DNA from 4 places in the Rossellomorea sp. y25 genome. Region 2 is predicted to be linked to each of the others. Evidence: riboswitches for the same ligand, from Rfam matches in the RefSeq annotation. Region 2 holds a riboswitch; each other region holds the start of a gene.
The links. Region 2 has a riboswitch for cyclic di-GMP ahead of AAEM60_RS02595 (amidase). Riboswitches for the same ligand answer to the same signal wherever they lie in the genome.
Positions count from the first base shown of each region.

Region 1: it holds a riboswitch for cyclic di-GMP, as region 2 does, so the genes downstream of both, AAEM60_RS01095 (EAL domain-containing protein) here and AAEM60_RS02595 (amidase) in region 2, are expected to answer to the same signal.
Region 3: it holds a riboswitch for cyclic di-GMP, as region 2 does, so the genes downstream of both, AAEM60_RS20260 (hypothetical protein) here and AAEM60_RS02595 (amidase) in region 2, are expected to answer to the same signal.
Region 4: it holds a riboswitch for cyclic di-GMP, as region 2 does, so the genes downstream of both, AAEM60_RS21920 (anti-repressor SinI family protein) here and AAEM60_RS02595 (amidase) in region 2, are expected to answer to the same signal.

Region 1 is NZ_CP145886.1:193,538-201,560, reverse strand. It holds gene AAEM60_RS01115 ((S)-benzoin forming benzil reductase) at 183-938, opposite strand; gene AAEM60_RS01110 (divergent polysaccharide deacetylase family protein) at 1,043-1,828, opposite strand; gene AAEM60_RS01105 (helix-hairpin-helix domain-containing protein) at 1,954-2,427, opposite strand; gene AAEM60_RS01100 (ABC transporter permease subunit) at 2,444-4,423, opposite strand; gene AAEM60_RS01095 (EAL domain-containing protein) at 4,562-5,272, opposite strand; cyclic di-GMP riboswitch class II at 5,363-5,443, opposite strand; gene AAEM60_RS01090 (DNA-3-methyladenine glycosylase) at 5,548-6,132, opposite strand; gene AAEM60_RS01085 (P1 family peptidase) at 6,229-7,278, opposite strand; gene AAEM60_RS01080 (CAP domain-containing protein) at 7,454-8,023, shown strand, end outside.
Region 2 is NZ_CP145886.1:504,084-512,106, forward strand. It holds gene AAEM60_RS02570 (ATP-grasp domain-containing protein) at 1-618, shown strand, start outside; gene AAEM60_RS02575 (hypothetical protein) at 662-2,626, shown strand; gene AAEM60_RS02580 (hypothetical protein) at 2,753-2,947, shown strand; gene AAEM60_RS02585 (hypothetical protein) at 2,960-3,112, shown strand; gene AAEM60_RS02590 (hypothetical protein) at 3,096-3,314, shown strand; cyclic di-GMP riboswitch class I at 3,452-3,537, shown strand; gene AAEM60_RS02595 (amidase) at 3,579-4,466, shown strand; gene AAEM60_RS02600 (NAD-dependent epimerase/dehydratase family protein) at 4,494-5,147, shown strand; gene AAEM60_RS02605 (DUF1284 domain-containing protein) at 5,163-5,588, shown strand; gene AAEM60_RS02610 (TetR/AcrR family transcriptional regulator) at 5,661-6,515, opposite strand; gene AAEM60_RS02615 (efflux RND transporter permease subunit) at 6,679-8,023, shown strand, end outside.
Region 3 is NZ_CP145886.1:4,022,928-4,030,950, reverse strand. It holds one part of gene prfB (peptide chain release factor 2) at 1-372, shown strand, start outside; gene AAEM60_RS20285 (YitT family protein) at 918-1,790, shown strand; gene cccB (cytochrome c551) at 1,870-2,184, shown strand; gene ftsE (cell division ATP-binding protein FtsE) at 2,694-3,380, shown strand; gene ftsX (permease-like cell division protein FtsX) at 3,370-4,254, shown strand; gene AAEM60_RS20265 (peptidoglycan DD-metalloendopeptidase family protein) at 4,294-5,643, shown strand; cyclic di-GMP riboswitch class I at 5,814-5,903, shown strand; gene AAEM60_RS20260 (hypothetical protein) at 6,035-6,265, shown strand; gene rpsN (30S ribosomal protein S14) at 6,464-6,733, shown strand; gene AAEM60_RS20250 (type B 50S ribosomal protein L31) at 6,764-7,009, shown strand; gene AAEM60_RS20245 (hypothetical protein) at 7,070-7,444, shown strand; gene AAEM60_RS20240 (class I SAM-dependent methyltransferase) at 7,779-8,023, shown strand, end outside.
Region 4 is NZ_CP145886.1:4,401,100-4,409,122, reverse strand. It holds gene AAEM60_RS21960 (flagellar hook-basal body protein) at 1-196, shown strand, start outside; gene AAEM60_RS21955 (flagellar hook-basal body protein) at 258-1,100, shown strand; gene AAEM60_RS21950 (DNA-directed RNA polymerase subunit beta) at 1,116-1,394, shown strand; gene fabZ (3-hydroxyacyl-ACP dehydratase FabZ) at 1,796-2,230, shown strand; gene AAEM60_RS21940 (hypothetical protein) at 2,434-2,727, shown strand; gene AAEM60_RS21935 (class D sortase) at 2,762-3,355, opposite strand; gene AAEM60_RS21930 (XRE family transcriptional regulator) at 3,348-3,677, opposite strand; gene AAEM60_RS21925 (TasA family protein) at 3,938-4,633, shown strand; cyclic di-GMP riboswitch class I at 5,020-5,164, shown strand; gene AAEM60_RS21920 (anti-repressor SinI family protein) at 5,198-5,335, shown strand; gene AAEM60_RS21915 (helix-turn-helix domain-containing protein) at 5,370-5,690, opposite strand; gene AAEM60_RS21910 (YwpF-like family protein) at 5,786-6,226, opposite strand; gene ssb (single-stranded DNA-binding protein) at 6,495-6,872, shown strand; gene AAEM60_RS21900 (hypothetical protein) at 6,897-7,070, shown strand; gene AAEM60_RS21895 (DEAD/DEAH box helicase) at 7,630-8,023, opposite strand, start outside.

The DNA of each region.
Region 1 (8,023 bases), 310 kb from region 2:
AACCTTAATTGTAGGGCCGTGGATATTTTTGTTGTGCCACTTTCGAGGAAACTTGTGCCACTCTCATCCAAAATTGTGCCACTTTTGCAGTTTATTGTGCCAAATTGTGAATACCGCTAATCATTATTGTTTACAGCCCAAAATTCAAAAAGCAGATCCCCTTCCAGGAATCTGCTTTCTTTTTATAATAAATCATTTACATGATAAAGCTTACCACTTTCAAGTTCGCTTTCTGTCACAAGCTTGACCAGTGCATCTGCCACCGTATCTGTTTCACGAAGCATGCCTTCCTCTTTATATCGCTGAAATGCTTCTACATCGACAAAGGCTTCTTTAGAGGATGAACGGATTTCTCCTTGCATATCCGTATTCATCACACCCGGGCTGAAGGCAATCGCTTGATGGCGGCTATGCTTTTTAGAAAGCTCTAAGCTTATGGTTTCTGTCAGCATGTTCACACCGGCTTTGGTTGCGCAGTACGTGCTCCATCCGTAAACAGGGCGACTTCCTGCTCCTGAGCTGATATTGATCATGATCATCTTCGAGTCAGAACCCCGTGCTGCTTTTATCATCTCATTGGTAGAGATCATGGGAGAAAGTAAATTCACATGCACACTCGTTTCGAGAGCTTGGTTTTCTACTTCACCAGACCGATTGATTGGTGTCACCACACCGGCATTATGGACAACATAGACTCTGTCCGGTTGATATCCGAATACCTTCGTCCCCACTTCACGGAAGACCGCTTCTGTTTCTCCTGATTGTGCAAGATCGCATGGAAAGAAGTCATACGATACCTCTTTTTCCCCGGCAAGCTTTTGCAGTCTTTCGTTATTTGATCTGGAAACATTGATCAACCCTATGCCTTTTTCAATAAATAGCTTGGCGATCGATTCACCTAAGCCTCTTGTTGCTCCCGTTACAATTGCATAATCCATATCGAATCATCTCCTTCTTACCTTCTGATTATAAGGGAGGGTCTTCTTATATCAAATAAATAAGCATTGGTTTAACAGAAGATTTACAAAGAAAGAGCACACCATCAAGGCATGCTCTCATCAATCAAATGATATTCAGGTATTAAATCTGACAGTGGTACAATGGATGCTTTTTTCTCATAAAGTGGAAGAAACTCTTCAAGCATGGTTGCGACCTTGATTCCTGTGACCCCGACATGACCTATGGCAATGGTGGAAGTGTCACTGTCCAATTCTTTAGAAAGGAGCTTGGCTTGCTTTCCGATATGCTGGACGGTATAGACATCATCAAAGAATAATTCATTTTCAAGATAGGGAACGTCCAATTCTTTCGCAAGCTTGGGAATGACGCTCTTTCCTGTTGTTTTACTATCCAAATAAAATAAACCCTTTTCCTTGCATACCTCTAAAACGATCCTCATGACCCTCTCATCAGCTGTGGCTTTTGAACCCATATGGTGATTGACGCCTACTGCGTAGGGAACCTCTTCAATCGCCTTTTCTACTCTTTTCCGGATTTCGTCATTTGAAAGTGAAGTGGTGATTGCCCCTGGCCCAAGCCAACTTGCTTTCCCTGACATCGGTTCCATGGGTAGATGGACGATGACCTCATGGCCAAGCCCATGTGCCTTCTCCGCATCTTGCCTTGTTGTGGGCAGAAAGGGCATAACTGCAATCGTCAAGGTGACGGGTAATTTCAGGATTTCTTCTGTTCCCTTCATGTCGTTTCCTAAATCATCAATAACGATTGCGAGTTCATTGTGATGGGCTGGAAGGGGCAGAATGTTTCTTGCAGAAGATGACGCATGAAAAAAGAACGGCAATAGAAAACAGATGAATAGGACTCTCATCTTTCATCACTCCTTTTCCCTTATCATGTCCATTTTGAGGAGTATATACGAAAGAGGTCCGTCCCTGAAGAGAACGCATATAAATTAAGACAGGAAGCTGATTCTTTGCTTCCTGCCTTTTTAGTTTATGAGGTCCGTCCCTCATCCCAGGCTTTGGTTGGACGGTCACTGGGGTAACCGTGGGTTTGGCGGTAGTTTTTTCTTTGGGTGGTGAAGTCCCACCAGTTTTTGGTGGAGTTTGGATTGTTTGCGTGGTGGACGACGCACCTGAGGGAGTCTTCCACGCACGGGTCCATCCAGACGCCGTACTTCTTTTCCAGGTCTATAATGAGGTCTTCCCCTTTTTCATTCTTAATGTCTTCGTATGAATGAAATCCAAGATCTTTAACCACATTATGCGCCATATTCGGTCCGATCGACGGAATTCGTTGGAAAATGGACATGCCTACTAAGTACCGGGCTCTAGCCATAGAGATGTTTAGTTTTTCACTTAACACATCGGGAGACAGTTCGAAGATGTCTCCCAGTCTGATTTTCTCTTTACGAAGTGCCGATCTTTCCTCATCGGTTAGTGGTAATTTAGGACTCTTTCTACTCACTCTCTATCTCTCCCCTCTATCCCTTAAAGGATTGTTGCCGAACCAAATGGAAGTCTTCCACCACTGGACGGTAGGTTTTGTTCTTGACCAGCTCATGTTTATTCTTAATTGGAGTGTTGTTCACCAGTACCCCCACCTTTGTTTGCTGGATTTCCTTCACACCTTGTACAATCAACTGCATGGCGATGATGGCAATCATAAAGGCTGCTAACGGAGCAATGACAATCCAGTACTTTCCGGTCATCAGGGAATCTTTAGTGGAACTGATCAGACCTGACCATTCAAATGTTCCTGATTTCGGAGGATCGGGTACCAGTCCTCCTGTAATGATCGTTCCACCCAGGAACAGATGAAACAATCCCAGGTGCACAAGGATGAGAAGCGTTTGGATAAATTGCTGTCCCCATATAATGAATAGTCGTGGTGCCAGATGTGGGAATAGGTGCGTCCACAGCAAATGCCGATTACTTCCCCCTAAGAGCTTCGCCGACAGGACAAAATCCTGTTTTCCTAATAACTTCAGTTCATTCCCTATTAAAACTGTCGTTAACGGCAGCACAAGAATCGTCAAGACGACAGCTTCAAAAACGAGTCTTTCAAAAATGGAGTGTTCCCATCCCAAAACGGGCAATCCCCAAAGCACAGGTCTTAATAGAAGATACGCAATGAGACTTAAAGGCAGGAAATGAATGGAATCAACCATTCGATCAAGCCAGTTTTTCCTGTTTTCTTTTAAATGAAAATGATAGGCAATACCTAGATAGAATCCACCAATCACCCTTAGGGAAGCGACAACCAGTGCAAATAGGAGGGTATACTTTGCCCCGACAATCAGTTGATCGAGGATGCTATACCCGAAGAAATCGGAGCCTAAGATCATCTCTCCAAATGGTTTATGAGGAGGTGCACTGATGATTCGTCCCTCATCGTTCTTCATAAACTGAATTTGTTTAATCGGCTCTTCTTTCATGACTGGATAAAGGAAACTGATAACAATCAAGAGAAAGATGACACTAAAGCCGATGGCAAACTTCCCATTATGCATATGCTGCCACCAAAGCCGTCTAATCGTAGAAAGCCAGCCCCATATCTTCCATTCATTCCACCTCGTTTTATCCCTTTTATATTTGGAATGATCGACGCTTCCCTCCCGATTAATCCATAGATATACACCTTGATACACAACAAAAAAAGGTGTGTAAATCATCATCAGCGAGATGGCTATGACCATCGGTCTGAAGTCCTGGACGATATAATACGTGATTCCTCTCATATTGAAAATCGTTTCAATGATAAATAAGCTCGACAGCATCCCCCAAATAATCAGCTTTCCATGATAAAACAGGCTTGGAGAAATATTTTTCAGTACGTGGGCAAAGAGGATCCTGCCTTTTGACATTCCCTTACTTTGGGCAAACTCTATATGTGGCTTAAGCATCTCTTCTTCCATAATAAAAAGAAGAATACGAAAGAAAGAGATCATGGGAATAATCGATAATGTGATGATAGGAGCAAGAAAGATCTTTTCATCCCCAAACTCTGTAAATTTCATTAATTCGAAGCCGAAATGCTTTATACCATACACAATGAGAAGCTGGAGCATAAACGCAAACATTAAGTCAGGTACCGTCTCAAATAGGTTTAATACTTTCTTTAGAGAAGACGTAACCCATCGGGGCAAAAACACTGTGAATAGTGTAAGGATGAATGCTATTCCCAGGCCCAAACCCAATGCTCCGCCGATAATCTGCAAAGAATACAGATAAGGTCCCCAAAGCATGTCCAGAAAATCGACGGTTATCCCTTTATAGGAATAGCTCCAATTTTCACGGTCCAAAAATACAAAAACAAATTTAATGAACTCTTCAAAGAATCCGACAAAATTATACAGACCCCTCTCCTTAAATACTTCAGGTGCGATACTCACGGCTAAAATACCAATCAACCCGAGAATATAATAGAACATAAATTTCAGCGGAAATGTGAGAAGCCTCATACCTTGATCCCCTTTTTTCTCTTTTTCCTCAGTTTAATGGAAATGTTAAATATTTTCAATTTTATTTCAATTCCAACAAAACCACTGTAGGTTTCCACGAAAAAAGGTAACTCCCACACTTCAGAGTCACCATTCCATTTAAGCTAATAGTCGACTTGGCCTTCCCAGATAAAAGCCTTGTCCTATTGTAATCCCAATTTCCTCTGCCACTTTCATATCCTGTTTGGTTTCAATTCCTTCTAACACAATTAACGTATCCTTACCGTAAAATTGATTAAAAAAGGACAGGAATCGTTGTTTCTTATCATCTTGAGCCAGATTTAGAGCAAAATAGCGATCCAGCTTAATGATTTCCGGTTCATATTCAATGGATTTCTTGATGGAGGATGTCCCTTGACCAAAGTCATCAATCGCATACCATACTCCATATTGCTTAAGTTCTTTGAGTGACTCTTTTAATAATGGATTCTGCCAGAGTTCCTCCGCACTCGACTCATTAATCTCAAGTACAAGACGCCCCTTAATTTCAGGATGCTTCTTCATGAGGTCATAAAAATAGGTATGAAAGCTTGGGTGAAGAATCGTCGTAATATAAATATTAAGAAATAACTTACAGTTCTTCAATCCATTCTCTGAAAAGCTTTCAAGAGCTTTTGAAATGGATAAGGTATCAAGCTTATATAAGATATTCGCTTTCATGGCAGACTGAAAGACACTTTCAGGGTTTTCGTTATACTTGTTTCGTAACAGGCCCTCATATGCATAGAGGGATTGATGCTTGCCCATTTCATATAAGGGCTGAAAATCATGATAAATATAATCGTTTTGAAAAATAGTAAAGATGTTCATAGGACCCCTATACTCTCTGTTTATTTTTATAGAAGATGTCTAAATGTAAAAAAGCCTTATAAAAAAACCACACAAAAACGTATTCCTACGTTCGTATGTGGTCGGTTGCGCTACTAGCTCCCCTAAATGTAAGCGCCCATCTATCATTTAGGTTCAAAGCTCCCATTCGAATTGTCTGTATTCAATGAAATTAGTCTTATAAGAAAAATATACCACAAACGTAGTACTTATGGGGTATGTTTTCAATGGATATTAGAAAATTCTTAAAAAAACACTCATCTTGATACATACGGATTGTCTTTAACCCAAAACCTCCATGGATAATCCCTCGCTTCTCCAGTGTTTTCAATTCCTATTCGTTTTCCTTCTACAATGTTTTCTGGCTGGTATCCTCTTGAGATGATGAGAGGCGGTTCTAAATAGCTCCCTCCGTAGTCCTCCATTGTGATGCCTAACGCTTTCGTCAGCTTTCCTGGACCATTTGTCCAATTTTTCTTTATATGACCCGGCCTTCTTCTTTCCATAAGCCCCAACCCTTCAAGTGGTTCAACGGCTCTAATGAGAATCGCTTCAGGCTTCTCTCGTTCACCGCTCACTACATTCACTAAACAATGGGTATGCATAACATATGTATATATCCGGCCTGCTTCATGAAACATGACTTCCGTCCGCTTCGTACGCCTGTTTCCATAACTGTGAGCCGCTCGATCCTCAGGCCCTAAATAGGCTTCCGTTTCCACAATGTAACCTGATGCAGTTCCCTCCTCCGTCTCTTTCATTAATACACATCCCAACAGGGACTTTGCAAGCTCCAAAGTGGGTTGTTCGAAAAAGGAAGGCGGCATAGGCGTATACTTCATGATTTTCACTTCCTTTAACCAAATAGTCAGTACTCATAAGTATTGGTATACCCCATTTACTTGAGGGTTAAATATAATAGAATGTTTAGCTTTTATTTATAGCCTACCCTTAAACAAATCTAAAGGTATGGCTTCCACCTTCCGATCATTCCTGCCCGTTGTGGTTTCTGCTTTACAAAGAGAGTTCCAAATGGCTTCTTCTACGCTATCCACGGTCATTTCAAATAGGGTGGATATGATCGGTCCGTCTTCTTTAATGAAAGAGTAAAGAATCGTGTTATCATTGTCGGGCTGATGTGGAATCCGGTGAGCAGTAGAGAAAGCAAGAACAACATCACCACTTCCATGTGCTGCATACGAACCCGTTCTTGAAAGACCGAATGAAGCACGTTTGGCCAATCGTTTAAGCTGCCTTTCATTGAGAGGTGCATCGGTAGCTAAGATGATCATGATGGATCCATCGGGTATATCCATATCCTCCCCGGTGTGAAGGGTGGGAACCATTAAATCTTTTCTGTGGCCGAAATTCGTTAATACGAGTGCTCCCACTTTATACTTTTCATCTCCAAATGCATACTCCCTGGAGCTCGTCCCTATACCACCTTTATATCCTAAACAAAGCATCCCGGTTCCCGCTCCTACACACCCTTCTTCAACAGGTCCGGATTGTGCATGAAGAATGGCTTCCCTGGCATCTTCAGGCTTTACATGAAGGCCCCGGATATCATTGAGATAACCATCATTGCATTCTCCCACAACGACATTTACTGTCCCTGTTGTGTCGCCGATTTCAGGTGTTTCGCCCAGCATATATTGAACGGTCCCTTTTAACACATCCCCAACGGAAAGAGTATTCGTCAAGAGAATCGGGCTCTCAAGGACACCCAGCTCCTCCATTTGAATCGTCCCGACTGTTTTTCCAAAGCCATTGATTACATAGCTGGCAGCAAATATCTTTTCTCGAAACAGATTGCCTTCATGAGGTAATACCGCCGTAACACCCGTCCTTACCACGGTACCGTCATGCTCATAGTGAAGGGTTTTATGTCCAACCTTCACTCCCTCAATATCGGTAATACTGTTATTTTCCCCACATGTATACGAGCCGATACTACCTCCGATCTCCCGAAATCGTTTCCGTTCCATTAATGAAAAACCTCCTTCTTCCTTATCAGTAATTATTCGGGTCAAGAGCTCAAAACCCTTTTAAAACACAGAAGTAAACCCTATTTTTTACAGGGTAAAAATGAAGGCGGGAGTACATATTAAAGACTGTTAATGCCTGTTATAAAAGGTAATCAACAATATTGGAGGATCAAACATGAAAAAACGCTTTCTTTCGATAACAGTCTGTGCCGTCATCCCGTTTATGCTGATGACTGCCTGTAACACTAACGATACAAACGATAACCTGATGGATACACAGAACGTGAATTACGATCCGGTTTCCTATGGAAACAATGGACGAGATAGAATGGATGGGATGCAAGGAAACCAAACTCCCCTTCACCGTTTCATGGCTCCGATCGATCCAAATGGAGACTTACGCGAATTTACACACTTAGATCCAGGTGAGGAAAATACGCCTGGAAATGAAGAAGCCGGGCAGCCGAATCAGCCTGCACAAGAACCGAATACGGGTCAGCCCGAACCACCCACGGAACAGCAGCCTAAGCAGGATACACAGACTTCAGATGCAAATGGATTTATGAAGCAAGTAGTGGATTTGACCAACCAGGAACGCAAGAAGAATGGACTTAATGCCCTGAAGATGGATGGAGAGTTAGCGAATGTGGCGGAGATGAAATCAGAGGACATGAAGGAAAATGACTATTTCTCTCATACGTCTCCTACGTACGGATCTCCTTTTGAAATGATGGAGAATTTCGGG
Region 2 (8,023 bases):
TGTGAAGCTTTTATTCATAATGGAAAGATCCAATTTTTAAATATAACGGAGTATGTGCGATTAGGCTACTCTAATTTCGTACCGGCATCTCCAAGCCTTGAGGAAAAGCGTCCGATCATCCGTGAGGCGATTCAACAGCTCATTGATGCGTTTGAGATTGAATACGGTGTTATTCATCCCGAATATTTCATTACATCAGATGGTACTCTTCATTTCGGCGAAGTCGCAGCCAGAGTCCCCGGCGGACATATCTTTGATTTGATTGAACGTGCTTATGGATTTAATGCATATCAAGCTCAAATCCTTTGCAGTGACCCCAATACAACAGAAGAAGAGCTTAGAGAGTTTTTCCCTTCTACAGGTGAAAAAGCAAAAGCCCATGCAGGTTGTTTAATGGTCCATCCTCATGTTAATTATGTGGAGAAGCTGGAGGTACCCGATGAACTGGAGAACCATGCCTATTTTGAAAAACATGATATGTTCAGTCCTGCCCAAGGGAAGGTAGCTCAGCGAATCGGCTTCGGTAATCATTACGGAACGATCTTCTTCTACGGGGAAGACAGTGAAATCATGAGGGATCTATTAAAGGAATACGAACAGTTTAACTTCTATATTTAATTCTCTCATCCACTGGTATTTTGATTGATAAAGGAGTTTTGAAATGGCATTTGAATTAACGTCTAAGCTGGAAGATCGTTTTCTGCAAGCGCTTAATGAACTGGAGAGCGCAGCTTCATTTGCGAAATCAATGTATCAAACTGACGTGTATCAGGAAGCGCAAAGATTGTTGGATACGGATGAAGGATTGGAGATTCTATATCGAAGCGCAAGCCGCTTTGAAAAGGCCGGGGTCTTCCAGGACGGCCCCTGGGAAAAGGCGTCCAAGCTTCAACCACCTCTTGTGGCCGGGTCACTACAAGCAAAGGGGCTTCCTTCGATCATTGAAATTCTTAGTGAGTTAAGAATGCTATCCATCGCAGAGGGTCAATATGAACATCCCGATGTTTCGACTGAAATGGCAGAGGATTTCCTCAATGAAGTAATGGTTCTGAATCTGAACCTGCTTTTTCCTGAAGCAACGGAAGCAGCACGGATTGAAGGTGGAGAGCAGAGTGAAAGGACAACGGAATTATTTCGATTTCTATCTGATAAGCTTTCCTATCAAGCACTTACAACTACACTGATTAAAGAAATCGAACGTTTGACCGCACAGCGTCCGATTATGGTGAAGCGGACAGTGTCAATGATTGAAACAGCGAAAAAGATGCTCCATTCAGACTTAAGTGTAGCGGAACGACTTGTTTTAGAAAAGTATGTGTCTGCTATTGAAGGTCCGTCCCTCATAAGCAAAAGCATTGTCCAGCCGGGTGAATACCGTAAGAAGCTTATGAGTCTGTCTAAGGAAGAACTGGAGAAGGAAGCTGTTGCCTTTGCGCAGTCCATGCGTGAAACGGGGCTTGTCGCTCCCCAGCATGCGATACTACTAAGGTTCCTGAGCAGAAAGGTTCAAGAGCTTGTTCCGGCTGCCCTTCAGTTAAACGACAAAGGAAAAGCAAACCTAGACGAACATGCGGAGCTCGTATTCCAGCTGATTAAAGTGGCGATCTATCCAGCCACGAAGCAATCGGTTTATGGACTCGCCCTTATGCTTGAGCGGGGTGTATTATCTTCCTCTCCTGTATCACCGGGATTGAAAAGGCTGATAGAGCTTGATATTCGACCGGAAGTACGGAAGACGCTCCTTAATTCGTGTAAAGCTGGAGACGGAATTACAGCAAATTCTGTCCTTCTGGCCGGTGTCATCAATGTCCTCGGTCAACCGATCGGGATTGGCCAAGGCTTAAACCCGACTTGTCAAACAGCGCGGGGGATCAGCCTTTGGGCACAGCATGCTCCTGGGTACTTACTCGAACTGATTCCACGGGCAGCGAGGGACGGAGATATCGATATAATGTTTGAAGGAACGCCGGTCCATTCGAAAGAATTAAGTGGAGGGCTGGCGCCTGAGCTTCATCAAGAGCTTGATCCTGTGTCACTTGTTCTCGTTCCTCATCTTGACCGTATTTATAGTGAGATGATGAGACGTGTATCGCTTAGAGGGGAAGATGGACACCGCTGGGTGAATCCGGAATTTTATGGAGATTGGGTTCAAAAAGGGTTTAGCACAGTCATTGATTCACTAACAGGCCTCATCTCTGACTATCCGGGATTCGTTCGCCTATTCTATGCCACTCACCACCCGGAATACAATGATGACTACGGATTGATCTATCCGAATCCAGTCGGGATCTTCATCACAAATGTTCATGGAAAGCTCCTTGGCTTCCATGCCGTTTCGATTTTGAGAATCACCCAGGATCCCAAGGGCGAATACCGGATCTATTTTTATAATCCGAATAATGATGGATCACAGAACTGGGGGCAGGGCATCGAACCTTCCGTCATGGAAAACGGGGAACTGGAAGGAGAATGCTCACTTCCGTTTCACGAGTTTGTTTCCCGCCTATACGCTTTCCACTACAACCCTTATGAACAGGGAGATGCCTTTGCTGTGGAAAATGAAATTGTCGATGAAATCAAAGATCTTGCCCGGGATAGCTGGGGAAGGGATTATACGTGGGTTTGAATCAGTTTCATGGCGTTAAGCACCGTTATTGCTTAACGCTTTTTTTGCTGCCCGATGCCAGTCGATTTTTCGTGTTTTGCATGATTATGTATTCAGTAGCCATACTAAATACTGGAGGTGGAATAGATGAGAGATCATAAGAAACCTGAAGAGTTACGAATGGACACGCCGTTAAACCCGGAATTCACTTTGAATAATGAGGTTCGAAATCCCAGTCAAGTCTATGTTCCGGGAGAGTCTGTGGAGGAACATCATGCAGTAGAGGAAGGAAACGGGTTCATGGCAGAAAAGGAAATCGGACAATCCAATGAAAATGGGTAGGAGATGATAAGAATGAATACGAAAGAATTTCCCGTAGCGGACCTGTCTGAAGATACCTTGAATAAAGTGAGAAACATGGAAAGTGAACTTCGCCAGCAAACGGAAGAGGATATTATTCTAATCGCTTATAAGAATGGTGGTGAAACGATTGAAGGAAGAAGATAAAGTGAAAAAAGGAAATAAAGACATGCCCGATTTCAAACAGTTAAACGACCGTGTCATCGCAGAGGAACCGAAAGGACCATTTCTCGCCATCAAAACAAATATGGATACAGCAGGAGTCAAGGATAATCCGTATGCGTCTGAAAATGCAGATTCTGAACAAGATGAGAAATTACAGCAATTTTTCGAGGATGAAGAATTATAAGCAAATAGTGTCATGAGCAGTACATAAAAAAGCGCCAATCCGAAAGTGACTGGCGCTTTTTTGATATGATTATTGATTGAAAATTACATCTTTTCAATAAAGGAAAAAGGACTATACTAAAGAGGAAGAATAAAACAAACTGAAAAAGGCAAACTTGTTGAAAAGCAAGGACTGAAAAAGCTATCGGCCTGCCCGTCTTTCGAATGGCCGCCAAGCTGCCAGGCTCCTCACAAGAGTCAAGGCTCAAGAAGAGGAGAATGAAAGATGAATAGAATATGGAAGATGAGTATTTGTCTGATCCTGTTGAGTATCAATTCTTACCAATCAAATGAAAAGGCAGCTGGTATGGACGTGAGAGGGAAAAGCACGTGGCTTTGGAATACGGTTGACATCGTCGGACATAAAGAAGAAATCATCGGATTTTTTAAAGTTCATGGAGTAGATGAAGTGTATCTGCAAGTGAACCCGAACATAGAGAAGGAACACTATCAACTATTTATTCAAATGGCGACTTTAGAAAATATACACGTGTACGCCTTGGACGGGGCTCCAAAATGGGCGACCGTAAAAGGACAATCCGCCCTCATTGCTTTTTTTGATTGGCTGGAGGAATACCAGTTTGAAACGAGTGAGGATCAAAGATTTACCGGTGTTCATTTGGATGTGGAGCCTTACCTTTTATCCGGATGGTCAACCGCCTACGGCAAGACGGTGTTGAATTATCAGAAGATGGTGAATGAAGCAGTGATTCGATCTGATTCGCTTCAGCTTCCATTAGGGATGGATATTCCATTTTGGTTTGATGGGAAAACATTTAACAATGAATTAGGAAAAGGTAACCTTGCTCAGTGGGTGATTGGGAGGACGGATGAAGTTGGTGTTATGGCATACCGGGATCTGGCGAATGGGGAGAATGGAATCATTGAACTTGTCAGGAATGAGATGGAATTTGCCCAGGCTGCAGGGAAAAAGGTGAAGGTAGGAGTGGAAACAGCTCCATCTGCTGAAGGGGATTTCCTGACATTTCATGAAAATGGAGAGCAAATCATGCTTGCTGAACTTGCTCTTGTTGATGCCCAGTATGGTACATATTCTTCCTATAATGGAATCGCAGTTCACCATTACAGAAGCTGGAAGGATCTATCTGAATAGAGACAAAGAAGAAATGAGGAATGAAAGATGCCGAAAGTAGCCTTGGTTGCAGGATCCACTGGATTGGTTGGTTCACACCTGATTGAAATACTCATCAAGAGTCCCGAGTATAAAAAAGTGATTTCGTTCGTGAGAAGAAGCAGCGGGGTGAAGCATGAGAAGTTGGATGAACGAATCATCCCATTCGATCAGATGAAGCTCCTGCCCCACGAGGAAATCGACGATGTATTTTGTTGTCTTGGAACGACCATCAAGAAGGCGCAGACGAAGGAAGCATTTAGAAAGGTAGATTACGAATACCCCGTTCAGCTAGGAAACCTCGGTAAGGACCATGGGGCCAAACAATATATGGTCATATCAGCTATTGGGGCGAGCTCCGGTTCACCGTTCTTTTATAGTAAGGTGAAAGGGGAGCTCGAGGAAGACTTAATAGCCCTGAATTATCCTGCCCTGCACATTTTCAGGCCATCCCTTCTTTTAGGGGAAAGAGATGAATTCCGCCTTGGGGAAAAAGCGGGAGAAATCTTTTCCAGAGCCATCCGCCCGGTAATGGTAGGTAAGTTAAAAAAGTACAGAAGCATCTCAGGTGGTCAAGTGGCTTATGGAATGTACCGTGCCGCCAATGGCCATGTCAGTGAAAAAGTAACCTTCCATGAATCGGATCAAATTCAGCAGCTGTAAAAAGAGGAGGATAAAATGAAGAGAGTACTTAGGGGACATCATCTTCTTTGCACCCACGGATTTAAAGGCATGGGGTATAGTCCTGATTTTGTAAACGTTATGACGGAAATAGTGGGAGAAATACGAAATGATGAAAGGGATCTTCCCATTCAGGTCGTTCAAGCCTTTGATGACGCCTGTCAAGCATGTCCACATAAAGGGAAAACAGTATGTGAAAAAAGTGAAAACTCCAATGATCATGTTCTATCATTAGATAGCCGTGTCCTCCGGCATTTAGAGCTGAAACACGGGGAAACCTATATGAAATCAGATCTGATTATCCGAACGGCTAATAAAGTGAAACCTGAGGATCTTGATCATCTATGTAAAGGCTGCTCCTGGCTTGAATATGGGGTCTGTAAGGAAGGGATCGGGAAGCTGAGAGAAAAAGTTCTGGCTTAAGAGAAGGCTCTCTTACTACTTTCTCCTATAAAATAAAAAAGACCCGCATTTGAGCTAAGCGGGTCTTTCGGGTCAGAATGCATAAAAATGTCTCAAGGCATTCACGAGATGCTTCAGCGATGGGTCCTCTTCAAGATTCACAATCATTCCTTTAATGACGACCTGCCGGGTTTCATCTTTTTGAATTTCCTCTTGAATGACTTCCAGAGAAATTTTGGTATTTTCATCCTCTGCTACTTCACGTGCATCCTCGATCATATGAACAAGTGTAGACTCATTGATCCTGTTAGATAAAGTGAAATCCTTCACCAGATCCTCCACTTTTTCAAAGGAAAGAACAGGCTGATCCCCGCTTTTTAGTAAGCCTTCCACTAAATCATCCGTACGTTTCAATATGAATCGGGACAAATAGGCAAAATCCAATTCGATTTTATCAAGCATCACCAATTCTAAATAAGAATGGAAAAAACCTTGAATCATCATAGTGATATCCCAGAAGTAGGGTTCGATTTTTTTTCCGTAAATCCCATATAATCTTTTTTTATAATAACGATGGGTGTCCATTTTCATTTCACTGAGGAGATCATGGATTTCATCGTTAAACGGCATGGCGTTCTCTCTGATCTGCATAATGATAAACTCTTTATGTTTACAGATTTCAATAAGCTGGCATTCTAATTGCTTTTGGAATTTTTCATAAGGAGGCAGATCCTCGTTTTCAATCTCATTCACTTTAGCTGTGATCATTTTAAAATAGTATTTCATGATAGCCAATAGAAGGGCTTCCTTTGACTTGAAATACAAATAGAATGCACCTTTAGATATTTCACACTCGTTCACGATTTCTTGCACCGAGGTGGCGTTAAACCCTTTCGTGGCAAACAGCTTAATCGATGTTTCAATAATTAATTTCTCTTTTTCCTTCATGCTTTCCTCTCCTTGATAAACTCCTTGACTCTATTATGACCGATTGGTCACAATAAATAAACCTTTAATTTTATAAGTATATTGACTTATGACTGTACGGTCAGTTATATTAGATTGTGTTATGACTAGTCGGTCAGAAAATGAGAGAAGGGACGAATAAAGAGTGAATAGTATTATTAATTTCGTACTCAAGAATAAGTTTGCCGTATGGTTAATGACCATCATCGTCATTATTGCTGGCTTATATTCAGGATTTAATATGAAACTCGAAACCTTGCCAAATATTAATACACCGATTGTAAGTGTTACGACGGTGTACCCTGGAGCTACGCCTGAAGATGTAGCAGAAAAGGTATCAGAACCAATTGAAAAACGTTTGAAGAATTTAAATGGAGTTAATGTTGTCAGCTCCACGTCTTATCAAAATGCTTCAGCCGTTCAGATAGAATACAAGTTTTCGAAAGATATGGACGAAGCAAAGACTGAAGTGGAAGATGCTCTTTCGGATCTCTCTTTTCCAGAAGGGGTCAATGAACCGGAAGTCTCAAGACTGAGCTTTAACGCTTTCCCGATCATTGCGCTGAGTGTTGCAAATGAAGACCAATCTTTAGCTGAATTAACCTCAACAGTTGAAGAAACCATCGTACCACAACTTGAAGGAGTGGACGGGGTAGCATCTGTTCAAGCTTCAGGTCAACAAGTTCAAGAAGCACAAGTCGTTTTCGATCAAGAAAAGCTTGCTCAATACGGCTTAACCAAAGAAACGGTCCAAAATATGATCAAAGGGTCTGATGTGACAGCACCATTAGGGCTTTACACGTTTAAAGACAGTCAGAAATCTGTGATGGTTGATGGAAATATCACAACGATCGAAGATTTGAAAGAGATGAAGATCCCTGTGACACCTTCAGCTGGGAGTATGGAAGCGCCGCAAGGACAACAGCCTGGTGGTCAAGCTTCTCAAGGTCCACCTGTAGAAACGCCTCAGGCTCAGGAAGCACCTGCGGGGATGAAGATCCCAACCGTACAACTATCAGACATTGCTGATATCGAGCTGAAAGGGAAAGCCGAATCCATTTCCAGAACCAATGGGAAGGAATCCATCGGACTTCAAGTGGTGAAAACAGCAGATGCCAATACAGTAGACGTTGTGAATGCCGTAAAAGAAGAAGTGAAAGCTTTTGAAAAAGAGTTGGACGGGGTTGAAATCATCTCTACCTTTGACCAAGGAGAACCGATTGAAGAGTCTGTCAGCACCATGCTGAATAAAGCTTTATTCGGTGCCATATTTGCCGTCATCATCATTCTGTTATTCTTGCGGGATATTAAATCGACGTTAATCTCGGTCGTATCGATTCCATTATCGCTGTTAATCGCGATATTGCTCTTAAAACAAATGGACATTACATTGAATATCATGACCCTTGGAGCGATGACTGTAGCCATCGGACGGGTAATCGATGACTCCATTGTAGTAGTAGAAAATATCTATAGAAGAATGTCACTGA
Region 3 (8,023 bases), 1.1 Mb from region 2:
CGTGCAAGTGGAGCCGGTGGGCAGCACATCAATACGACGGATTCGGCTGTCCGTATCACTCACTTACCGACGAATGTCGTGGTAACATGCCAATCTGAACGTTCTCAGATCAAGAACCGTGAGTCAGCCATGAAAATGCTTAAAGCAAAACTGTATCAAAAGCGAATTGAAGAACAAGAGCAAGAGCTTGCTGAAATTCGTGGAGAACAAAAGGAAATCGGGTGGGGAAGCCAGATCCGTTCCTACGTGTTCCATCCATACTCCATGGTCAAAGACCACAGAACCAACACAGAATCCGGTAACGTACAAGGCGTCATGGACGGCGACATCGATCCATTCATCAATGCCTACCTTCGTTCCAAAATTCAATAATAATTCCCAAGCTGAACCCACCTATCCAACGGAGGGTTCAGCTTTTTTCTGAATTTATTTAGGGACGGACCTCAAAGAGAGATGAGTTTCTTCCATTATATGTATAAATGTGAGGTTGGAATATACTCTAAATACACGGGCAAGCGCACAAACTACTGGTATTATTACGTTTGTAGAAAGGTGAATCTGAATTTTCCTTTGCGAAAACCGGACTTCAGTTGTATAACCTCCCATTTCTCAAGGTCCGTCCCTCACCACTATAACACCCCAACCCATTAATGCTTTACCACGTTATTGAAGTGTTATTTACACCACTATGTGCCCATGCTATACTCTCAAAGGTTGATTCAGAGCATGTTTGAAGGGTGAATTTTTCTATTTGTCACCTCAATTCATTACCTCTACGATCAGTTGAAAGAGACTATTGGTGAACAACCTTCCTCTTAACAGACGAGACGAAACCCTTGATTATAGGTCCGTCCCTCTGCATAAAGGAAGAGGTTGTACTCATACTATAAATACATAGGTTAAAGGAGTCGTACTGGATGGGTTTGAAAGAGAGACGTCGTGAGCAGGCATTTAATCCGCGGAAAGAGAAGTTGTTAGAGTATTTGTTTGTTGTGATTGGGTCAACGATTGTGGCCATTGCGTTTAATGTGTTCTTACTGCCGAATGAGGTTGCTTCAGGGGGAGTGAGCGGGATATCCACCATCCTTAAAGGTCTGTTTGATTGGAAACCTGCCTTTGTTCAATGGGCATTTAATATTCCGTTATTCATTGCAGGGTTAATCTTCCTGGGCCTTCAATTTGGTGTCAAAACAGCCATCGGTACGGTCTTCTTGCCATTAGTGGTGTTCTTAACAGAAGGTTGGGAGCCTTGGACAGAAGACCCTTTATTAGGCGCATTATTCGGCGGAATCGGTGTAGGATTGGGTTTAGGAATCGTCTTTCGAGGTAAAGCATCCACGGGAGGGACGGACCTGGCAGCCCAGATTGTAAACAAATTCACAGGTTTATCCCTTGGGACATGTGTGGCGCTTATCGATGGAATGATTGTTCTATCGGCTGCGATCGTGTTTGACATCGAGCGTGGTTTATATGCCCTTATCGGCTTATACGTAACTAGTAAAACAATTGATTTAGTTCAAGTCGGCATCAGTCGTTCAAAGATGGCTCTTATCATTACAAACAGACAGGAAGAAGTTCGCGAAGGAATCCTGAATAAAATTGATCGTGGTGTGACAAAACTATCTGCATACGGTGGTTATACGGACGATGAGCGCCCGATCCTTATGTGTGTGGTCGATCAAACAGAATTCACAAAACTGAAACAACTGGTCAAAACCATTGACCCCTCTGCTTTCGTCGTCACAATGGACGCCTCAGAGGTGTTAGGTGAAGGTTTCAAACGGGTTTAACCTTGGTATAATTAACTAATAGAGGGACGGACCTTGATACTTCCCGTTACTCTTAAAATGTTTTCCTAGGGGGATAAAAATGAAGAAAAAGCTACTTGGAATTGTTTTTGGCGCTTCATTGGTACTTGCAGCCTGTGGTGGCGGAGGCGAAGAAAGTACAGAAACAAGCTCTGGCGGAGTAGACCCTGAAAAAATCGTAAATAATAAATGCACCAGCTGTCACGGTGGAAACCTTGAAGGCGGAATGGGTCCAGCCCTTAATAAAATTGGTGCTGAATTAAACAAAGATCAAATCTTGGAAGTCATTCAAAATGGTAAAGGTCAAATGCCTGCAGGACTCATCAAAGGTGAAGAAGCAGAAGCAGTGGCAGAGTGGTTGGCGAATAAGAAATAAGTGAGGAAGAAGAGTCCCTGCGTGAGGATTCTTCTTTTTTTATATATCCACAAATTTTATCCTCTCGCTTTTTTAAATATTTGTTACAAAAGCTAATCCAATAACCGCTCTTAGAAATCAGCACTTAAACCGTTCGCGATTATAACCTAGTAACTTAATCAGATTAGCACCAGATTAGTATTCCTATAACAAGGATTCTCAATCTTTCGAATCTGGTGTTAGTACCTGATACTAGATACAAAAGACTACATTTTTCGTGAAAAATAGGTACAATTGTCAGTGAAAAAGGTAAAAAATTCACATTATTTTATGTTTTGAAACGTAAATGTAATAATTTTTTTCCTTAACATCGTATAAAGTGATGTTATAATAATTTTCGGGAGAGCAATTCGAGGTTTTTCGCCATTTCGTGTCTAATTATGGTAAAAACATTGTTGAGTTCATACCATGTACATATGTCGATAACAGCCAAGAGGGGAACTACATAATACAAATTAGGTGATTTTATAATGATAGAAATGAAAGACGTATATAAGCAGTACAACAATGGTGTCATGGCTGCTAATGGTTTTAACGTCCACATTAAGCAAGGCGAGTTTGTGTATGTTGTGGGTCCAAGTGGCGCCGGAAAATCTACTTTTATTAAGATGATGTATCGTGAAGAAAGACCTTCTAAAGGAGATATCATCGTAAACGGTATCAATCTGGCAAAATTAAAAAATAGTAGAGTTCCATACTTAAGAAGAAACGTTGGGGTCGTGTTCCAGGATTTTAAGTTGCTACCATCGCTTACTATCTATGAAAACATTGCCTTCGCACTTGAAGTAATAGAAGAACACCCTAAGCAAATCAAAAAGAGAGTTATGGAAGTACTTGACCTGGTAGGGTTAAAGCATAAAGCAAGAATGCTTCCTGATGAGCTGTCAGGGGGAGAGCAGCAGCGTGTATCAATTGCACGATCCATTGTGAATACGCCGAAGCTTGTGATTGCAGATGAGCCTACAGGGAACCTTGATCCCGAAACATCTTGGGATATCATGAACATCTTTGAAGAAATAAGCAACCGTGGTACAACAGTGATCATGGCTACACATAACCGGGAGATCGTAAATACTATCAAGCATCGGGTAATTGCCATTGAGAATGGCCGAATTGTTCGTGACGAACAGCGAGGTGATTACGGTTATGAAAGCTAGAACGTATGGTCGACACCTTAGAGAGAGTTTCAAAAGCATCGGACGTAACGGCTGGATGACGTTTGCATCAGTGAGTGCCGTTACCGTAACCTTACTGCTTGTCGGTGTGTTTATGGTACTAATGCTAAACATGAACAAGGTTGCAACCGATATTGAAAAAGACGTTGAAGTTCGCGTCCTACTCGAGGTTGGTACTGAAAAAGCTCAAATTGATGAAATAGATAAGAAGATTAACCAAATAAGTGGAGTCGAATCCGTCGAGTACTCCTCTAAAGAAGAGGAACTTCAGAACCTTGTGAAAGATCTGGGAGACGATTTCAGATTATTTGAACAAGATAACCCATTATATGATGTGTTTATTGTAAAAGCAGAGAATCCTCGAGACACAGGGAAGATTGCTGCTGAAATCAGCAAGTATGAGAATGTAAATGAAGCCCTGTATGGTGAAGCGAAGATCGAGAAATTATTTAACGTACTGGAAATGAGCCGAAACGTTGGCCTGGTGTTAATCATCGGTCTGTTGTTTACCGCCATGTTCCTCATCTCAAATACAATAAAAATTACGATTGTCGCAAGAAGAAGGGAAATCGAGATAATGAAACTCGTGGGTGCAACCAACTGGTTTGTACGCTGGCCATTTATACTAGAAGGATTATGGCTTGGAATTTTAGGTTCTATTATCCCGATCGCTCTTGTAACAACAGGTTACTACTATGCCTATGACTTTATTAAACCAAAACTACAAAACCATTTTATTCAGATATTGGATTTTACCCCCTTTATCTATCAAGTAAACGGATTAATTCTATTAATGGGTTGCTTGATCGGGGCATGGGGAAGCTTTATGTCTGTTCGTAAGTTCTTAAAAGTGTAAAATTTGATAGGTTGATAGAAGCTGAAAGGAGCATGCCGCTTGAACAAGAAGTATTTCATATCATTATCAATTGCAGCAGCATTAACAATCGGAAGTCTACCAACATTGGGGACAACTGCTAACGCTCATTCCTCCGTGGAGGATCTAAAGAAACAGCAAGATGACATTTCTTCTAAAAAAGAAGAAATTAACGGAAAGATTGATGAGAAAAAGTCAGAAATTAACCAAAACATCAATAAACAACAAGAAATCCAAACACAAATTGCTGAAATCAGTACAAAATTAAAAGATACTGAAAATAAGATAGCTGAAAAAACAAAAGAGATTGATGAAACAACTGCAGAAATCAATAAACTTAAAGAAGAAATTGAGGTTCTAAAGAAAAAGATTGAAGAACGAAACGAACTATTAAAAGAACGTGCACGTGCGATCCAGGAAAAAGGCGGCTCTGCAAATTATCTTGATGTACTACTTGGCGCGGACAGCTTCGGTGACTTCATCAACCGTGTAACAGCAGTAAATACAATCGTAAGTGCCGATAAGAAAATCATGGACGAACAAAAACGAGATCAGGCTGAATTAGAAAAGAAACAAGAAGAAGTAGAAGCAAAGCTTGCAGAATTAGAATCTACTAAAGCAAGTCTTGAATCTCTTAAACAAGATCTTGATAGTCAAAAAGCTCAAAAAGCTGAGTTATTCAAGCAGCTTGAAGCACAACAGGCTTCTCTTGAAGTAGAGAAAAAAGATCTTCAAAAAGAATCGGATGAGCTTTCTAAAATGGAACACCAGCTTGAAGGTGAAATCCAGGCTGAACAAGCACGCTTAGCAGAACTTGCACGTCAGCGTGAGATCGAGCGCAAACGTCAAGCGGAAGCAGAAGCGGCAAAACGTGCAGCAGCTCAACAACAAGCAACAACAAGCAGCAGCGGTGGTTCTTCTTCAGCTCCTGCTGAAACAGCTCCAAGTGCACCAGTAAGTGCCGGTGCCTGGACATCTCCAGCTTCCGGAACGATTACAACAAACTTTGGCTGGGACGTGTTGAACGGTAAAAAGCGTTTTCACTATGGTACAGATATCGCAGCGCGTGGCAGTGTTCCAATCTCTGCAGCTGCTGATGGATATGTCATCAAGAGTCACTATAGCTCAAGCTATGGAAATGTAGTATACATCACTCACTCAATCAACGGTCAAACATTCACAACTGTTTATGCCCACATGGCTTCTTCATCTGTAAGCACTGGACAAGCAGTTAACAAGGGAGACAGAATCGGTTACATGGGTAACACAGGATACTCTTTCGGACAGCATTTACACTTTGAACTTCATGCAGGTTCATGGAATGCATCGAAATCAAATGCTGTAAACCCACGTCAATATATTAACTTTTAAATTCTAATTAGAAACCCCGCTCATGAGCGGGGTTTCTTTTATGCGATAGAATCGATATACTTCAATTCTTATAGGTATAATGAGAAAAAGGAAGTAAAAACTCTCATTAGTATTTTCATATCCTTTTTCTTCTAGTATAATGACAACTATATAACTGAATTTGTATAGTCCTTCGACAAAGGCAAACTAATTGAAAAATTAGGACGCAAAACCACGGGTCTACCATTTTAAATGAGAATAACGATGGCCGGGTTACCGAAAACAATGGATTACAATGAATACTATTCCGAACGTTTATTAGTATCATTTAGCCTGCCTTTTTGGTGGGCTTTTTTATCTTACGACGTGTTTGGTAGGATTTGAATCTGTAGTAAGGATGATGATGTTGGAATTGACTGAATTAAAAAGGCAATTAAGAAGTTTTTGTAGAAGGAATAGGACTGCTTTGAGGTCTACTGATGTAGGTGAATATACAGCTGAAGAAATCACAGAGATAATTATCGAACGTATAGGTGCTGAAGAGGTTAAGAAAATCCTAATGGACATTGAAGTCATCAATCGCCGTAGCGGAGATACAGTTAAATACTTTATACTTATTTTAGAAGGTTTAAAAGCAGCATAGGACATATAAAACCGAATACCGGGTTGAATGGTATTCGGTTTTAACTATTTTAAATAGATTTCATTTTAGATCGGTTCTGGAAAGTTCACTCCAAAAGATAGCAGGTAAATATCATTGCAAAAAGATAGAGAGTATGTTTTAATGACATTATGCCGTTATAAAACGTAATGATTACGATTAAAGAAGGAGTGAATCATTTTGGCCAAGAAATCAAAGGTAGTAAAAGAGAAGAAGCGTCAGGAGCTTGTTCAGAAGTATGCAGATTTGCGCAGGGATTTAAAGGAGAAGGGTGATTATGAAGCGTTAAGGAAGCTGCCGAGGGATTCCTCGCCGACGCGATTAAACAGTCGCTGTGAAGTTACAGGGAGACCAAGAGGCTATCTCCGTAAATTTAAGATGTCCCGTATCGCTTTCAGAGAGTTTGCTCATAAAGGGCAAATACCCGGCGTCAAAAAATCAAGTTGGTAATACATTAATCTTCAAGGTGGGGAATTAAGAATGAAAAAAGACATTCATCCAGAGTATCAACAAGTGGTATTTATGGACACGAACAGCGGTTTTTCCTTTTTAACTGGATCTACGAAAACATCCAATGAAACGATTGAGTGGGAAGACGGGAACACGTATCCTTTATTAAAAGTAGAAGTAAGTTCGGACACGCATCCATTTTATACAGGAAGACAGAAGTTCTCTGATCGCGGAGGCCGTGCAGAACGCTTCTTGAAAAAATACAACATGAACTAGTGCATGTCGTACCACTACAAAGAATAGGTTAAGGTATAAACTTATGCCGAGGTGAATACGATGAACGAACATTTAATGGAAATTGTCGCACGGGATATTGTTAAAGGCCTGCCAAATAAAAAAAGGGACATCTATCAATATGTGGTCGGACTTGAAGATGAATTGGCGAGCCGATCCGAGACGTCTGAGGAATTTATGGCCTTACTTGTGAAAAACTCTCCTCATCAACAGGCAGCCACTCATTTTAAAATGAGCTTTGGAGAGCTGATGAGGCGGATGAGGGAAATCGAACAAGAGATTAATGCGAAATTAGATCAAAAGCTGCAAAATGTAACGTGGATTGATTATACAGACACCATTCGATCGATGAAAGGAACAGAAGCAATAAATTCAAGATACTTCTTCTTTTCCATGAATCATGCATATACTAAATAATAAGTAGAAGTTTAGAGTTTAAATCGTAATCATTTCGTTATAAAAGCAATACTTAGTAGGAAATAGCAGGGAACCGGTGTTTTTCTTTCTATACTGTCCACTGATCAATCACTGCAAAAAACATAGAGGAAACCCCTATACTACAAAAGCAGAAATAAAGGATTCTCCTTCATGGGGAATCCTTTTATAATTCAAAATTTCGACACACATTACTCCATGCTATCTGTAATAATTCTCCTATAGGATACACTATGAGTAAATAACTTGCTTGTATATAAAAGATTTAAGATACTAATACATATAAGGGTATATTTAACGAATGGAGGAATTCCCAATGGCCGGAGATTTATTTGAACACCATAGAGCTTCAAAGCTCCTGGATCCAAGACGTCAAGAGCTCGTACCGGTGGAAAAAGTTCTCGAACTTCTCAAACTCAATGAAGACGATATCGTCGCCGACTTGGGCTGTGGGAATGGCTACCTGACCCTTCCCATTGCGAAAACGGTTGAATCGAATGTCCAGGCAGTAGATCTGCAGCAGGAAATGCTGGAATACTTGAAACACCGTGCAAATGAAGA
Region 4 (8,023 bases), 740 kb from region 2:
TCCAAATGCTTATGAAGAAAACGATATATCTTTTACCACCAAGCAGGGTTTTCTTGAGCGCTCTAATGTGGATGCTTCCCGCACGATGACGGATATGTTATCAGCGTATAGAACTTTTGAAGCAAATCAAAAAGTCCTTCAAGCGTATGATCGAAGTATGGAAAAAGCAGCCAATGAAATCGGTCGTGTCAACTGATAGTTAAAGATTGTAAATGAATTTCGCCACTGAATACCTTATAATAGGGGGGAAACATGTCATGAATCGAATGATGATTACAGCAACCAACACATTAGGTCAATTGCAGAAACAAATGGACATGATTGGTCATAATCTGTCGAACGCAGATACAAATGGATACAAGCGACGTGAAGCGACATTCTCTGAGCTTCTTGTGCAGCAGGTTAAGAATCAGCGTGTAGATAAGTTTGAAACGGGCAGGCTTACCCCTCTAGGAGTAAGGGAAGGCAGTGGTGCGATGCTTTCACAATCTCAACTGATCTTAAACCAGGGATCGTTGAAATCAACGGGTCGCCAACTGGATTTTGCTTTAACAAGTGAGGCGCAATTTTTTAAAGTCCTTGCTCAAGGTGACAACGGGGGTGCAGTGCGCTTTACGAGAGACGGGGCATTCTTTGTCAGTCCAACCGGGAATGGCGAAGCGATGCTTGTAAACGGGAGCGGCTTGCCGATCCTGGATGAGAATGATGACTTTATTACATTTTCTGAAGAGGCGTCTTCTTTTCAGTTAGGGGATAACGGCATCCTGACGGTTACGGATTCTGGCGGCGGTCAACAGCAATTCAATCTGGGAATTGTCACGGTTGAAAAGCCTCAATTCCTTCAGCAGTTTGGAGGTAATCTGTTAGGTTTCGCAGAGAACCTGGCCGGGCTTGGTGTTACGGAGGATGAAGTGGTAACGAACGTCGTTGGAGGAGCACGAACTGATATTTCAATGATCCAGAATTCATTAGAGGCATCGAACGTTGATATCAGTAAAGAAATGACGGACATGCTGAATGTCCAACGATCATATCAATTTCAGGCCCGCTCGATCTCCCTTGCAGATCAAATGATGGGTCTTGTAAATGGGATACGCTAAAAGGAGTTAAATGCTATGAGTGAAAAAGAGCTACTACAAGAAGAGAAAACGACAAGAGAATCAGTAAAAACAGAAAAAAAAGCGAAGCAAAAGGACGAAACCAAACCGACGCGCTGGGTGCGTGTACGCATGCTGCCGATTTGGCTGAGAATCCTTCTGTTTATCCTTCTTCTTGCAGGAAGTCTCGTACTGGGTGCCGTCATTGGCTTCGCAGGCATCGGAGACGGCAAAGCAGCCGACGTATTCAAAGCAGAAACCTGGCAGCACATCATCGACATCGTCAAAAAAAATTAACTCATTGAGAACCTTTTGAGGGACGGACCTCGAAATATTTAGCTTATGGCAAAGATTCCTGAAATCTCGGGGTTTCATTGTGATGAAGCTTGGTATTCGAGGTCCGTCCCTTTCAAAAAGCAGAAAACCGCCAATAGATCATCGCCAGTGTCATCGAAATAACTAAAACTATCGAAGGATTGCACTCTTTGTATATGGATGCGATCCTTTTCTACGGGGTTTAGATTTAGTGGATCTGGGGACGGACCTCGAATTGGGAAACCTTCATGAAAGAACCCCGACTCCATAGGCTTTTAAAGCAGATGTGCAGTTTTGGGAGGTCCGTCCCTCTCCAAGTTGCCTTTATACAATCAATTTAGATACAATAAGGTGTACATACATATTGGTAGGAGGAATTTTGAATGCTTGATATTAATCAGATTAAAGAGATCATTCCCCATCGTTATCCGTTTTTGTTGGTGGATAGGATCCTTGAAGTGGAAGAAGGTAAGAAAGCGATTGGGATTAAAAATGTGACGGCGAATGAGGAGTTCTTCAATGGACATTTCCCTGACTATCCTGTTATGCCTGGCGTGCTGATTGTAGAGGCGCTGGCTCAGGTTGGTGCTGTGGCCATGCTGAAAGTGGAAGATAACCGTGGACGTTTAGCCTTCTTTACAGGCATTGATAAATGTCGTTTCAAGCGTCAAGTAAAGCCGGGAGACCAGCTGAGACTTGAAGTGGAAATGATCCGTTTTAAAGGACCGATCGGTAAAGGAAAAGGCGTGGCGACTGTTGATGGTGAGGTTGCCTGCGAATTGGAAATGATGTTTGCTCTGGGAGATAAACAAGAATAGTCAATATGTAAACTGGGTTTGGAGTGATTTCGTTCACTTCAGGCCCAGTTTTCTGTTAAATCACTTTCACGCTTCTCAAATATAATTTCTCCAAAAAATTGCTCTCAAAATGCAAGTTAATTCATTTTCAGGGAATGCTAACGAAAGACCAAAGTAACGGTCTTACATTAACTAACGTACACGTTAGAAAGGAGTAATACATCATGAGCAAAAAATTACTTTCAATTCTTGGTGGATCAGCACTTGCTGCCATGCTTCTTGTAGGATGTAACGCAGACCAGGAGCCTCCTCCGGAAGATGAGGCACCAACGGAAGAAGAAATGCCGGAAGATGACGGCATGAATGAGAATGACGATATGGGCAATAACGAAATGGATGAGTCCCAAGATAAGAACGAGCCAGGGGACAAAGATGCAGCGAAGGATGAAAACTCGCCTGAAGAAGACGCTGTAGAAGATGATCTAGATATGCAAGATCAGGATAATAAGGACGAGTAGTAATGGGGCGCAGAGGCTATTAGCTTTCTGCGCTTTAATTTACTTTTCGGGCATTGATGATGTAACGCTCTTCTGTACTTGAAAGGTATTCGAATGGATAGCATGTGGAAAGGGTGAGGATTTCTTCTGGAGAGGTTGGCTCAAGGACGGAAAGATCAGTCTCATCCACAATGAACGTTTCATATATCTCATATTCATATACACCAGTCTTCAACTGAATAGATAAGGTATCCCCTTTTCTTAGCTCCCCCATTTGTTTGAACACGGTATCCCGGTGACCAGCAAGAAAAATTCGGTCTTGTTGCCCAGGAAGTTTAGTTGTTGAGACGTGACCAACTCCTCTTTCTAAGTCCTCTTCATGGGTACCTGAGATGATTGGAACTTCACGCCCTAATTTTGGGATATTTAAAAGCCCTATCACATCACCGGTTTCAAAGTGATATTCCATTTTGACTGATTCTAGACTTCCGGAATTCTCCTCAGAATCTTTTAGAACCAAACTCTTCGCCTCTTTTAAAGAATCCATCTGAGCCTCTTCCTGCTTATTCATTTCCGAAATAGCGAGAACGGAACAACCTATTCCTATTAATAGAAGAATGGATCCAGTAACTAATAGTAGTCTATTCATTGTTATGCTTACTCCTTTTATATTGTACAAAAGAAAGGAAGTCATGAAATTCTTCCTTGGTTAAACCGTGCTCAATAGCATGTTCAAGAGGTTCAATCCACTCTTCACCAAGAATAATTACTTTATTATGCGCAGAGGTTATATTTTCTAAAGAAGTATCCAAAGTAAGTGCAATTTTTTTTAATACCTTAATAGAGGGGTTTTTCTGCAGCCCCCTTTCTATGGAGCTAATGTAAGACTTAGAAACATTAGAATGTAATGCTAATTCATTAATTGTTAAACCTTTCTGCTCACGCAGATTCTTAATCCGCTCACCTACCATGAATATTACTCCCTTTATAACAGTTTAATTCATTATATAGAACAAAATGTATTTTATAAAATACAAAAAAGTTAATAAAACAAAGCAATTTTGAGAGAATGACCGATAATTGCTCATTAGAGTTGTGTATTGGATGTATTTGAGGATTTCAAATTAAGAATTAGAATCTTATAATGAATTAATAAGTTCTTTAAAAAGAACAAAACAGTAACAATCAACATTAATTAAGTATATATTCATATATTATAGGGGATGAAAATATGAATTCTAAAAAACTAATCATTTTATTTACTGTAGTTTTCATTTATTCAGGATTAGTGAATATACAAAAGGCTACAGCGAACGAAATAGATCTGATAATTATCCCTGATGAAGTATTTCTTTTTAAAATAGATAATATGAAACCTGGGGATTGGACGGAAAAAACGTTAACGATTAAAAATGGAGGAACTGAAGACATAAGCTATACTTTTCAAGTAAACAGTAAGCAACCTGATAAGAAGCTTTTTAATGAATTAGATTTAATGGTTTATACGGATAGTTCATCAAATTTACTATTTGATGATAAACTAAAAAATTTCAACGGATTTTCACCGGAATTATTGAAAAAAGGTGAAAGGAAAGATTTAATGTTTTCAATTATGGTTCCCTATGAACTGGGGAACGAGTATCAAAATACTTCAGCACTATTTGAGATCATTATATCGGCAGAATCCAATTTAGCCCCACAGCCTTCAGAAGATACTGATACTGATTCTACCACACCACTTATTGATAGGTCAGAATCAGATAAAAGCACATTTCCTTCAAAACCACTACCATCACAGGGATTGAATTTACCAAATACTGCTACCGATATGTATAAATTACTATTTTTAGGGATTTCCTTTATTACTGCAGGGTTACTTTTAATATTTCTAAATAGATTTATACGAAAAAAGAAAGAGACATATTAATAAGAGGTGATGTTATGTACAAAAAAACCTGCAACCGCTGCACCAGACCATCCTACAGTAGTACTGAATCGGGCGAATGGATCTGCCCCACATGCGGATTTGACTTATCTAACCATGCGTTCTATAATCCTAGTAATTACCAAAGTATTAATGAAAAAGTCCTCCCTTTAAGAAAAAAGCTGGAAAGCTATAAAAATAGCATGTATTCGTAGTTTTACGACAAATACTAACAAGATATTCTAATAAAAAGACGCTTAATATTTTGATATTGTCAGAATATGGGTTAAAGTGTAGGAAAAAAGTGTAAATTAAATTGACGGAATTGACAAAAAACAACAAATGAAAGGAACTTTTATTAGTATAATCGAAGTAGTTCGAAGGGAAGAGTCAGATAAAGGCAAACTTATTGAAAGATGAGGACGCAAAGTCACAGATCTAAGGTTATAGAGTAGGCATATCTTCACAAACATGTTGAATATATGAATGTAGAAGGTGTGGTTATTTGAGAACTATGATGGCTGGATTGCCTGGAATACATACATGTATTTTGGGAGGGTATTTATATTGACAAATCGTGAACTTGATCTTGAATGGATGGAACTTATCAAACAAGCACTGAACGCCGGAATTTCTAAAAAAGAAATCAGAGAATTTCTTCATAATCAATCCCAGGAAATGAAAGCCGAGTACAAAGTGATTTAATATAAATAAAGTCTTGCGAGCCGATCGCAAGACTTTATTTATTACCTAATTTCCATTTGTTAAATTCAATGAACTCACGGAACTGCTCTTTTGTAATACCGGAATCCATAGCTTCTTCCGCAATTTTGAGCCACTCATGGTCGATATTCTGATTTTCTGATTGATCATGTAATAGAGCATCCATCGGAATTCCTAAAGCAGCTGACACTTTTTCAAGAAATTGGATAGATGGATTTTGTTGAAGGTTGCGTTCTATTGAGCTTAAATATGACTTAGCGACACCGGCTTTTTCAGCAAGCTCTGTCATGGACATTCTTTTTTCTTGTCGGTATTTCTTTACTCTTTCTCCGATCACAAGGGACACCTACCTAAGAACTTCATAACTGAAGTCACAAAATTAATTTCATTATATCATATAAATTCACATGGATATTACATAATTTCGTATAATTAAACACTAGGTTTAGCAGTGGCCGGAATACGCGGTTTCGATACCATTTTCTCACGGAATTCGCGAATAAGTTCTTCTCCTGAGTATCCTTTTTGAACTAAGTCGTCTAACAGTAATTCAGCATATTCGTTGCGCTGTTTCTTCAATTTCCCCTCAAACATAATGCTAATATGGTCATCCATCTCTTTAATACAACGGATGGATGTCATGAAAGCAGCCGGGTCATTGGCTTTATGGGAAATGACGACTTGGATTTCCAAATCTTCCTTCCTTTGTTGAGCCTCTTGAAAGAATTCAATATATTCATTCGACAAATATGTTTCGACGAGCCACGTACTCTGTCCATCTTCCTTATTTATAATCAGACCGTCCACAATTTCAAAGTCACGCAGTTCATCGTTTTCCACTACTTGAAGTGAAATAACTTTAAAGGTTTTCATGAACGAACATCTCCCATTTAAAGGTTTTATAAAATTATATCATAGTAGGAATTGTTTCCCTAATAAATTCCTCAATGAAAAAAAGAACGAAAGATGCAATTTTGTGATTTTGACCCCGCTTTTGAGTAAAAAACAGAAAATCTCCCTAGGGGAATTTCGGAAATTCAAGCCATTTTCGCCTCGAATTTCGGAAATTTACGATTTTACAACATAGGAGAGATGGTTGTAAGATGAAAACACCTTAAGAGAAAGGAGGGAACGAAGCGAATTGATCAACCAAGTGACCATCGTCGGAAGGCTGACCAAAGATCCTGAAGCAAGAAAGACATTGGAAGGAAAATCGATACTTAACGCTACAATAGCTGTGAATCGCAACTACAAGAATCAAAAAGGCCAAATTGATACAGACTTCGTACTCTGTACCGTTTGGAACCGGGCTGCAGACAATATGGAGAAATACTGCCGAAAGGGATCTGTCGTTGGAGTGACGGGTCGCATACAAACCCGTCATTATGAGAATGATCAGGGAAAGCGTACGTATGTAACGGAAGTCGTCGCTGAAAATGTCAGATTTATGGACAGTAAGCGGGAGCCTGTAAATGCTTCAGAGACAAGCAAGAAAGAAACAATCGAATTACCGTTCTAATATTTTTATAAGGGAGATGGAGTTGTGGCCACACTGCAAGATCTTGAACAAAGAATCGACAGAATGGAAAAGTTAACAGAAGACCTCATCAAAAAAGTAGCAAGAGCGAACGTCGAAAATTTCTATCTATCTCAACGGGTGACAGCCCTTGAGCAAGGATACGAGTACCCGAATCCAGTTTTAAAAACCTCATCATAAGTATAAAACACCCCTCATCGAGAATTCTTTCCATACGAACAATCCAACCAACCTAATTAGCAGCTGTCTCAAATGCCAATGGTCATCGCAACATGCCTCAAACCTACCTCATTAGAAATATACATGTGTAGCAGTGAGTAAGAAAGTAGTCGTTCCCCTTAATGTCTTCATATTGAGTCGGTTTCCTATTGGGAGCCGGCGTTTTTTTGCTTTAGTAAAGAGCGATTGTATTAGACCTTCGCTTGTGGTGGACGATAATGATTCTAGTTGTTCACATTTTGGCACGTGTTTTGTGGAAAGTGGCACAACAAACGCTGAAAGTGGCACAAGTTAGCTCGGAAGCGGCACAACAAAACGAATCTATAAACAGGAAACGCAATTATTTTACAATTATATTTGTAAAAACGACCTAAAAAACCTCAAACCAACCCCTGATTTGTCAAAACCCTTTTAAAATAGCCCCCCATTAGAGACTATTTAAACGCCAGCTCACCCCTAACTTCACTATCACACCTACCAAAAAACCCCTTTCCCACAAAAGGAAAGAGGTTACCTACAACTATTCCAACACCAACAAAGACTCCAAATCTTGATCAGACAATTCTGTAACCCACTGATCACTGCGGATAATTTCATCATTCAATGCCTGTTTTTTCATTAGCATGGCATCGATTTTTTCTTCAAGTGTCCCTGAAGAGACAAGTTTATGAACATGAACGAATCGTTGCTGTCCGATTCGATAGGCACGGTCGGTTGCCTGATTTTCTACCGCCGGATTCCACCAGCGGTCGTAGTGGACGACGTGGTTGGCTGCGGTCAGGTTCAATCCGGTTCCGCCGGCTTTCAATGAAAGCAGGAATACTGGGAATTCACCATTTTGGAATTTCTCCACGAGTTCATCCCGTTTTCCTTTTGCCATGCTGCCGTTCAGGAATGGGACATCAACGTTGAAT